2 regions of the Exiguobacterium sp. OS-77 genome follow, and region 2 is predicted to be linked to the other one. Evidence: riboswitches for the same ligand, from Rfam matches in the RefSeq annotation. Region 2 holds a riboswitch; the other holds the start of a gene.
What was found. A riboswitch is a leader RNA that binds a small molecule or an ion and turns the genes downstream of it on or off. The one in region 2 is predicted to bind S-adenosylmethionine.

Region 1 (4,424 bases), 640 kb from region 2:
TCGCATAGTTCGTGTTGATGAGGACGGCGTCGCCTTCATTGTTTTTGTAAGCTTGCGGAAGAAGTGATGCTTCGATGTTCGTCTTGAACTTGAGTTTCTTCGGGTTCTCCGCGATATCACCGAGTTGTGCATCTGTCGTTTTACCGTCTTTAAGCTTGATCAATCCTTCATTTTGAAGGAACGTCAAGACACGACCGCGTTCCGCGACGTTTGAGCTCGTTAAGATCGTTGCACCGTTTGGTAACTTATCGAGTGACTTGTATTTCTTCGAGTAAATACCGAGTGGTTCAACGTGGACGCCACCTGCGTTCGCGAACTTATATGATTTGTTTTCTTTCTCTTGTTGCTCAAGATACGGTACGTGCTGGAAGTAGTTCGCATCGATTTCTTTTGAAGCGAGCGCTTTGTTCGGAAGTACGTAATCTTGGAACTTCTTGATTTCAAGCTTGTAACCTTTTGCTTCGTATTCTTTTTTGACGTGCTCAAGAATCTCAGCGTGCGGTACGTTCGAAGCACCAACGACGAGTGTTTTGTCGTCGCTACCTGATCCTGATGATTTTTCGCCACATGCAGCAAGGCTAATAGCTAAGACGGATACAGCAGCAGTACCTACGAATTTTTTCCAAGTTTTCATGAATGATTCCTCCAATATGATTAAGTTTCGAATTAACGTTTATCGATCGCGCGGATCAGCAAGTCACCAATGATTTGGATGACGAAGACGATCGCTAAGATTAAGAGTGTCGCAATGACGATGACATCGTTTTGAGAACGCTGGAATCCTTCGATGAAGGCCATGTCCCCAAGTCCACCTCCGCCGACTACTCCGGCCATTGCCGTATAACCGACAAGTGAGACGAGTGTGACCGTGATACCAGAAACGATGGCAGGCAACGCTTCCGGGATTAAGACTTTATAGATGATCTGGAACTTCGTCGCGCCCATCGATTCAGCTGCCTCGATGACACCTTTATCGACTTCGCGTAACGCGAGTTCAACCATCCGACCGTAAAATGGTGCAGCACCGAAAATCAGTGCTGGTAATGCTGCCGTTGGTCCGAGGAACGAACCGACGATTGCTGTCGTAAATGGAATCAATAAGATCAGTAAGATGATGAACGGAATCGAACGGAAGACGTTGACGACCAAGCTCAACACTGAATAGAACGCCCGATTCTTGAACAATAACTCTTCGTTTGTCGCATACAATAGTAAACCAATGATCAAACCGAGGACGAATGTCGAAACACCAGCGATTGCCGTCATATAGACGGTACTGCCTGTCGCTTCCCACACCATGTCCCAATCTAGATTGTCAAAGAATGAAATCATCGGTGATCCACCTCCACTTCAACATCACTGGCTTGAAGCTTCGTGATGACCGCTTGTGTTGCTTCTGTTTCCCCGATCAACTGAATGAACAGTGTACCGAGTGCCCCTTCCTGTGATTGACCGACGTTTCCGCCGATGATATTGAACAGGACCGGCGAATCCTTCATGACTTCCGCGAGGATCGGGCTTTCTGCTGTCGATCCGACGAACGTCAACTGAACGATTTTTCCGGTTGGGTACCGTTCGCGTAGTTTCGCGAACGTTAACTCGTTCTCCGACGGCGACGTCAATTGTTTGACGAATTCCTTCGTCATCGCTTGCTTCGGATGACGGAAGACTTCTGCGACCGGTCCTTGCTCGACGATTTTACCGGCTTCCATGACGGCGACCCGGTGACAGATTTTTTGAATGACGTGCATCTCGTGTGTGATCAAGACGATCGTCAGTTTCAGTTTTTCATTGATGTCGACGAGTAACTCAAGGATTGAGTCCGTCGTCTTCGGATCGAGTGCACTTGTTGCCTCGTCACATAAGAGAACGTCCGGGTTCGATGCCAGTGCCCGAGCGATACCGACACGTTGTTTTTGACCACCGGATAATTGTGACGGATAGGCTTTTTCGCGTCCGTCCAAACCAACGAGTTGGATCAGTTCCGCGACCCGTTCCTTGCGGTGTGCTTTCGGGAAGCCACCGAGCTCGAGTGGGAACATGATGTTCTCTTCAACCGTCCGTGACCATAGTAAGTTGAAGTGTTGGAAGACCATCGAGACATTCTTGCGGACGCCTCGTAATTCCTTAGGTTTTAGTGATGTCATTTCAACACCATCGATTTGGATCGAACCACTCGTTGGTGCTTCGAGCATATTCAGTAATCGGATCAGGGTCGATTTCCCTGCTCCGGAATAACCGATTATTCCAAAAATTTCACCGCGCTCGATTGTCAGGTCGACATTCGCGACGGCTTCGACCGCTCCGCGCTTTGAGCGATAAATCTTTCCTACGTCTTGTAAACGAATCACAACTGTCCCTCCTAAAATAAAAAAAGTGCGCGCGTTTTAGAGCAAACGCGCGCACTTTTCAGTACACAAAACCATTTGCTCTCATCTCCCAGACTTTTGTCTGCTGGAATTAGCACCACTTCGGATTAGATCCGCGGTTGCCGGGTTTCATCGGGCCAGTCCCTCCACCACTCTCGATAAGAGTTTCGGTATTAAGTTTGTAGAATATATTCTGAATATTAGCAGGGGTTATTTTTGTTGTCAAACAGTTTTTTCAGAAACTTTTTCGAGGAACGTGAAAGCACGTGTTAAGTCTTCTTTCAAATCTTCCGCATCCTCAAGTCCAACTGAAATCCGAACGAGACCGTCCGTGATGCCGAGTTCTGCCCGACGTTCTGCTGGGATCGACGCGTGCGTCATCCGTGCAGGCACCGAAATCAGACTCTCGACGGCACCAAGACTCTCAGCGAGTGTGAAGAAGTGTGTCGCCTCGACGAGTTTTTCTGCGTTCGCTGCTGAACCGACATCAAAGCTGATCATCCCACCAAATCCAGTCGCTTGTTTCGCTTGGATGTCGTGACCAGGATGCGATGCAAGTCCTGGGTAGAAGATGTTCGAGACGATGTCTTGCGCTTGTAGGAACGCAACGAGATCATGTGCTGTCTCTTCGATCGCATCCATTCGGATACCGAGTGTACGAAGACCACGGACGAGCAAGAAGCTGTCTTGCGGTCCAAGCACGCCGCCTGTCGAGTTTTGGATGAAGTGCAGCTCTTCGCCGAGCGCATCATCTTTGACGACGACAAGTCCAGCGACGACGTCCGAATGTCCGCCGATGTATTTCGTCGCACTGTGCAAGACGATGTCTGCACCAAGTGCGAGTGGTTGTTGATGATAAGGTGTCGCGAACGTGTTGTCGACGACAAGTTTAAGATCGTGACGTTTGGCGATCGTTGCGATTGCTTCAATGTCCGTTACTTTCAACAACGGGTTCGTCGGTGTTTCGACGTAGACGATCTTCGTGTTGTCTTGGATCGCTGCTTCCGTTGCCGCAAGGTCCGTCGTATCGACGAATGTCACTTCGATGTTGAACTTCGGTAAGACGCGTTGCATCAAGCGGAACGTACCGCCGTAGACGTCATCTGTCATGACGATATGGTCGCCAGACTCCAGCAAGTGGAAGACGGCATGAATCGCTGCCATCCCAGAACCGAAGGCAAAACCACGTGCGCCGCCCTCGAGATCTGCAATCAATCGTTCGATGCTCGTCCGTGTCGGGTTCGCTGTCCGTGAGTATTCGTATCCGTCCTTAAGTTGACCGATTTTATCCTGCTTGTATGTGCTTGTTTGATAGATTGGAGGTGTGACGGCTCCTGTTGCCCGGTCGACACCTGTTCCTCCATGAATCAATGCTGTCTTCTTACGCATGAGTTTCGTCCACCTTTTCAAAGATTTGTTGGCTTAAGTAGCGTTCGGCACTGTCTGCGAAGACGGTGACGATCGTACTGCCGGGGTGACGCTTTGCGATATCAAGCGCAGCAACGAGCGCTGCACCTGCTGAACTACCAACGAGTAATCCTTCGCGAGCAGCGAGTGTATGAACCGCGTCAAATGCATCGCGGTCAGAAATCGTATGAATCTCATCAACGAGTTCACGCGGAACGAGGCTTGGCCATTTCGCTGTACCGATACCTTCTGTCTTATGCGGACCGGCTGGACCACCATTCAAGACGGAGCCTTCCGGTTCAACGATTGCTGCTTTTGTACCGAGACGTTGTTTTAAGAAGTCCGCTGTTCCGGCGAACGTACCACCTGAACCACAACCGGCAACGAACCAGTCGATATGCGGTAAGTCCGCAATCAGCTCAGGACCGAGTGTCCGCTGATACGTGACTGGGTTCTCTTCGTTTTCGAATTGTAACGGAACGTAACTATTCGGAATTTCCTGACCGAGTTCTTTTGCCCGGTCGATGGCCCCTTGCATATCGAGTTCAGTCGGCGTGTTGACGACGGTTGCGCCGAGTGCCCGCATCAACGTCTGCTTTTCCTGACTGAATTTTTCCGGAACGACACAGATGACTTGGAGATCGTATT
Region 2 (4,424 bases):
GATTGGCAACTCTGGCTCGACGAAGTAAACGGAATCGATGAATGGGTCAAGATGTCAGCGTATTATGCACCGCGCGACGTTCAAGAAACATTGGTCATAGATGAAGCAATAGAGCTAGAGCAGACCATCGTCATGCCACCGCAAGTACAGGTCGAGCCAGTACGCAAGCAACGTTATGCCTATACGTTTCAGCGGGGGTTAAAAGGCGGTACTTTACTAGAATGGTCGGGCAGTCATATTTCTGAACGAGACGTCCGCGATTGGAATCTCGAGCACGGCATGGAAGTCCGGGTCCGTGTCGATCGTTCTATTATGTTGTACCGGTAGAAGACATGCGCTATTTCCGACTAGAAGCAGGGCAACTTGTCGATCTCGTCATGTGGCGGGGACGGAAGGATACATTAACGATTGCTTGGAAGCATCCGTTCACGTATGAAGAGCCGATCGTCAACGCATCATCCAACCGTCCGTCAGCGATAGAACAACAGGTAGTGAAGACGCCTGTGACAACAAAAAAGTCAAATCGGTATGCACGAAAAATGAAACGGCAACCGGTGCCGAAAGCTAAAAAAGCGCAGCGTCGCGTCCGTATGCCAAAAGAGCAAACGATTGAACCGATCGTAACAACAGCCGTACCGGGACAATTGATGGATTTCGTTGATAAGACACCGTTAGATTTCACGCGCTTCACAGGCATGCGTCTTGTTATCGTTGGAAACGAACAACAGACCGCTGTCTATCGTGAGTTCTTTGCGCCGACGGGGATCGAATTAATTCATCTAGCAGGGGACGCACAGTCCGCGAAAAAGATTGCTTGTCTCGCCAAAAAGTCGGACGCGATTGTCGTCGTGACGAGCCGTGTCTCTCATGCAGCGAGTGCACATGTCATCGCTCAGGCGAAAAAGCATGGTATTCCATTCGCGATGGAACGGCTCGACGGTCGACGCTCGTTATACACGGCGTGTGAGCGGCAACTTGAGCGCGCTTGGTTGAAACAGAAACAAGAGGGGAAATTATTGAAAAAGCAGTGAAACATTAGAAGTTATTAGCCGTAGAGTAAGGTGAGAACTTATTTTTCAAGGAGGACCTTACTCATGTCATCTCAATTAAAAAAAGCAGCGAAGGATTCGCTCAGCGGTCGTTGGGGATTCGCAGTCCTAACAGTTATTCTGTTTAGTATCATTCAAGGTGTGCCTGGATTATTTGGATCAGATATAGATGAACCAGCTAATACGATGGATCTCGTCGTATCGTTGGTATCGATTTTATTGATCCCGGTCGGAGTCGGTTGGACTTGGATTGCGATGTCGATTGCTCGCGGAGAAGAAACGAAAGTGACGGATTTATTTGAACCATATGGTATGTTTTTCAAAGTGATTGGTCTAGCCATCGTACAACTCTTTTTTATCTTCTTATGGTTACTGCTATTAGTCGTACCGGGAATCATTAAATCATTTTCTTACATGCTAACGTTCTATATTTTGCGAGATGAACCATCGATTGGTATCTTAGAGGCCATTACACGCTCCCGAAAAATGATGGACGGGCATAAAATGGAAGCATTCCTTCTGCTACTGTCGTTTATTGGTTGGGCTCTTTTAGGGATCGTTACCCTCGGCCTAGCATTCTTGTGGATTACACCATATTTCAGTGTTACCTTTGCAAAATTTTATGATCGTGTTCGTGGTGAACAAACGCCAGAGCCAACATCAGATTTCGTCGCACCATATTAATACCGGATCCCGACACTACGTCGGGATTTTTTTATGTGCGAAATAATTCCGATGGGAAAAGACGGTTTAATAGTTGCTTTAGTTCAGTGAATTTTGTACGATGAATGCAACACATCTTATCTAGAGAAGTCGAGGGACTGGCCCGAAGACACTTCAGCAACCCCGCCGTGGCGGAAGGTGCTACTTCCAGGAAGGGATACCTTCCGAAGATAAGAGCGGACAGGACAAGATACCGTCGCTCTTTTCGAACTTCGAAAAGAGCGTTTTTTTATGATAAGGGGGACGATGGAGTGGAGTATGGTTTTTGGTTACCGATTTTTGGGGGATGGTTACGTAATGTCGAGGATGAACAGATGCCACCGACCTTCGATTATGCGAAACAAGTCGCACAAACAGCAGAACGGATCGGCTTCTCGACGACGTTGATCGCGGAACTGAACTTGAACGATATTAAAGGCATCAAGGAACCGAGTCTTGAGGCATGGACGACGGCAGCAGCGATTGCTGCAACGACGGAACGCCTTGAGATCATGACAGCGGTTCGTCCCGGGTTCCATAATCCAGCGACGACAGCGAAGATGGCGGCAAACATCGATCAGTTGAGTGGTGGACGCTTTACGCTCAACGTCGTTTCAGCGTGGTGGGCAGAGGAAGCGAAACAATACAACGGTATCTTCACAGCGCACGATGAACGCTATGCTCGGACGGAAGAGTTCGTCACGGTCATGAAAGGACTATGGGCAGATGCGTCACCGTATAGCTTCTCCGGTCATCACTACACGATCGAGCAGGCGGAACTCCATCCGAAGCCAGTCCAGCGTCCAGGCATCAAGCTCTACGCTGGTGGAGAGAGTGAAGCTGGAAAACGAACGATCGTCGAACACTGTGATGCTTATGTCATGCATGGGGGTACTGTTGAAGAAGTAGCCCATAAAATCAATGATATGAAAGTACGCCGGGAAACGACGGGACAAACGCCGCTCGAGAGCTTCGGTCTTGCGGCCTACATCATTTGTCGGGATACGGAAGAAGAAGCACTTCTTGAATGGCAACGCATCACGGACGTTAAGGAAGACAGCGCCGGTTATGCCGGTTATCAGGATTTCATCAGTAAATCGCAACTGGAGCAACAGGTCGAACGAAACGATTATTCCGTCTCGAACCGTGGTCTACGTCCGAATTTAATCGGAACACCAGAACAAATCGCTGAACGGATTCTAGCATTCGAAGCTGTTGGTGTCACGTTACTCTTATTACAATTCTCACCACAACTCGAAGAAATGGAACGCTTTGCTCGTGACGTAATGCCACTGGTCGAAGCGAAACGAAAGGTAGGTCAACAATCATGACAAAAATTCATATTCTCCACGAAAATCAAGAATGGACGGACCATCTCATCAAACGTCTCGAAGAACTCGAGTTACCGTATGAAGAGTGGCACTTGAATGAAGGGATCGTTCCGCTGGACGAACTGCCGCCAGAAGGCGTCTTTTACAGCCGCATGAGTGCCTCTTCGCATACGCGGGGGCATCGTTACGCGCCGGAGTTGACGGAAGGGGTCCTCGCTTGGTTAGAAGAGCATGACCGGACTGTCTTTAATGGAACGCGTGCGCTTCGTTTAGAAGTCAGCAAAGTCAATCAATACACGGCGTTGCGTAAGGCTGGGATTCGTGTACCGAAGACGACGGCTGCCGTCGGACGCGATCAAATCGTACAAGCAGCAAAAGAAATTGGCGTTTCGTCATTCATCACGAAACATAACCGGGCTGGGAAAGGTCTCGGCGTCCAGCTGTTCCACTCGATTGAAGCACTTGAAGCTTATCTCGACGGTCCGACATTCGACGAACCAGTCGATGGCATCACGTTGATTCAAGAGTATATTCAAGCACCAGAACCGTACATCACACGTTGTGAGTTCGTAGGTGGAAAGTTCGTCTACGCGGTTCGAGTCGATACATCAGAAGGTTTTGAGCTTTGCCCAGCGGATGCATGTGTAATCGACGACTTGTTCTGCCCAGTTGGTGAAGAAGCACCGCAAACACCGATGAAGTTCCAAATCGTTGAAGGCTTCGATGACCCAATCATTGAAAAATATGAAGCATTCCTCCAAGCGAACCAAATCGCGGTCGCCGGTATCGAGTTCATTAAGGATACGTCAGGTACGATCTATACGTATGACGTCAATACAAATACGAACTATAATTCGGATGCTGAGGCAGCTGCAGGACGCTACGGTATGCTCGAACTAGCGAAGTTCCTCGGTGCAGCCCTTGAAACAAGCACAGTAAAATAAGAATCTGCTCTCGCCCTGTCGCCGGACGTTACAAGACCGGATGACAGGGTATTTCTATAGAAAAAGGGGGCAGGTGTATGATTACGTGGAGAGAAGAACGACAGCTCGATATTCCGATTGAAGAAGCATGGCACTTGTTTGATCACACGCGACTGCAGCGTTTGATTCCAAATGTCGTCCAGCACGAGGTGATTGAACGAAAACCGGGTGTCGTCGGTTCGACCTATCGCCAAACGTATATGCAGGGCAATCGACTCGAAACCTATATCGTGACCGATTTAGCCTATACGAACGAGCCGGACTTCAAGCAAAATACGATTGGATTCACATTGGCTAAAATATTCAAGATCGAGATGACCTTTACGCTCAAACCGATCGACCATGATCGCTGTCTGTTG

Region 1: another riboswitch for S-adenosylmethionine. It lies ahead of EXG77_RS03665 (methionine ABC transporter ATP-binding protein); the one in region 2 lies ahead of EXG77_RS00555 (LLM class flavin-dependent oxidoreductase).

The regions. Positions count from the first base shown of each region.
Region 1 is NZ_DF239008.1:755,369-759,792, reverse strand. Features, by position in the region: gene EXG77_RS03675 (MetQ/NlpA family ABC transporter substrate-binding protein) at 1-634, opposite strand, end outside; gene EXG77_RS03670 (methionine ABC transporter permease) at 667-1,332, opposite strand; gene EXG77_RS03665 (methionine ABC transporter ATP-binding protein) at 1,329-2,351, opposite strand; SAM riboswitch class I at 2,430-2,534, opposite strand; gene EXG77_RS03660 (bifunctional cystathionine gamma-lyase/homocysteine desulfhydrase) at 2,592-3,758, opposite strand; gene EXG77_RS03655 (PLP-dependent cysteine synthase family protein) at 3,751-4,424, opposite strand, start outside.
Region 2 is NZ_DF239008.1:114,274-118,697, forward strand. Features, by position in the region: gene EXG77_RS16495 (hypothetical protein) at 1-327, shown strand, start outside; gene EXG77_RS16500 (DUF2325 domain-containing protein) at 333-1,031, shown strand; gene EXG77_RS00550 (DUF975 family protein) at 1,095-1,733, shown strand; SAM riboswitch class I at 1,847-1,949, shown strand; gene EXG77_RS00555 (LLM class flavin-dependent oxidoreductase) at 2,024-3,082, shown strand; gene EXG77_RS00560 (RimK family alpha-L-glutamate ligase) at 3,079-4,026, shown strand; gene EXG77_RS00565 (hypothetical protein) at 4,104-4,424, shown strand, end outside.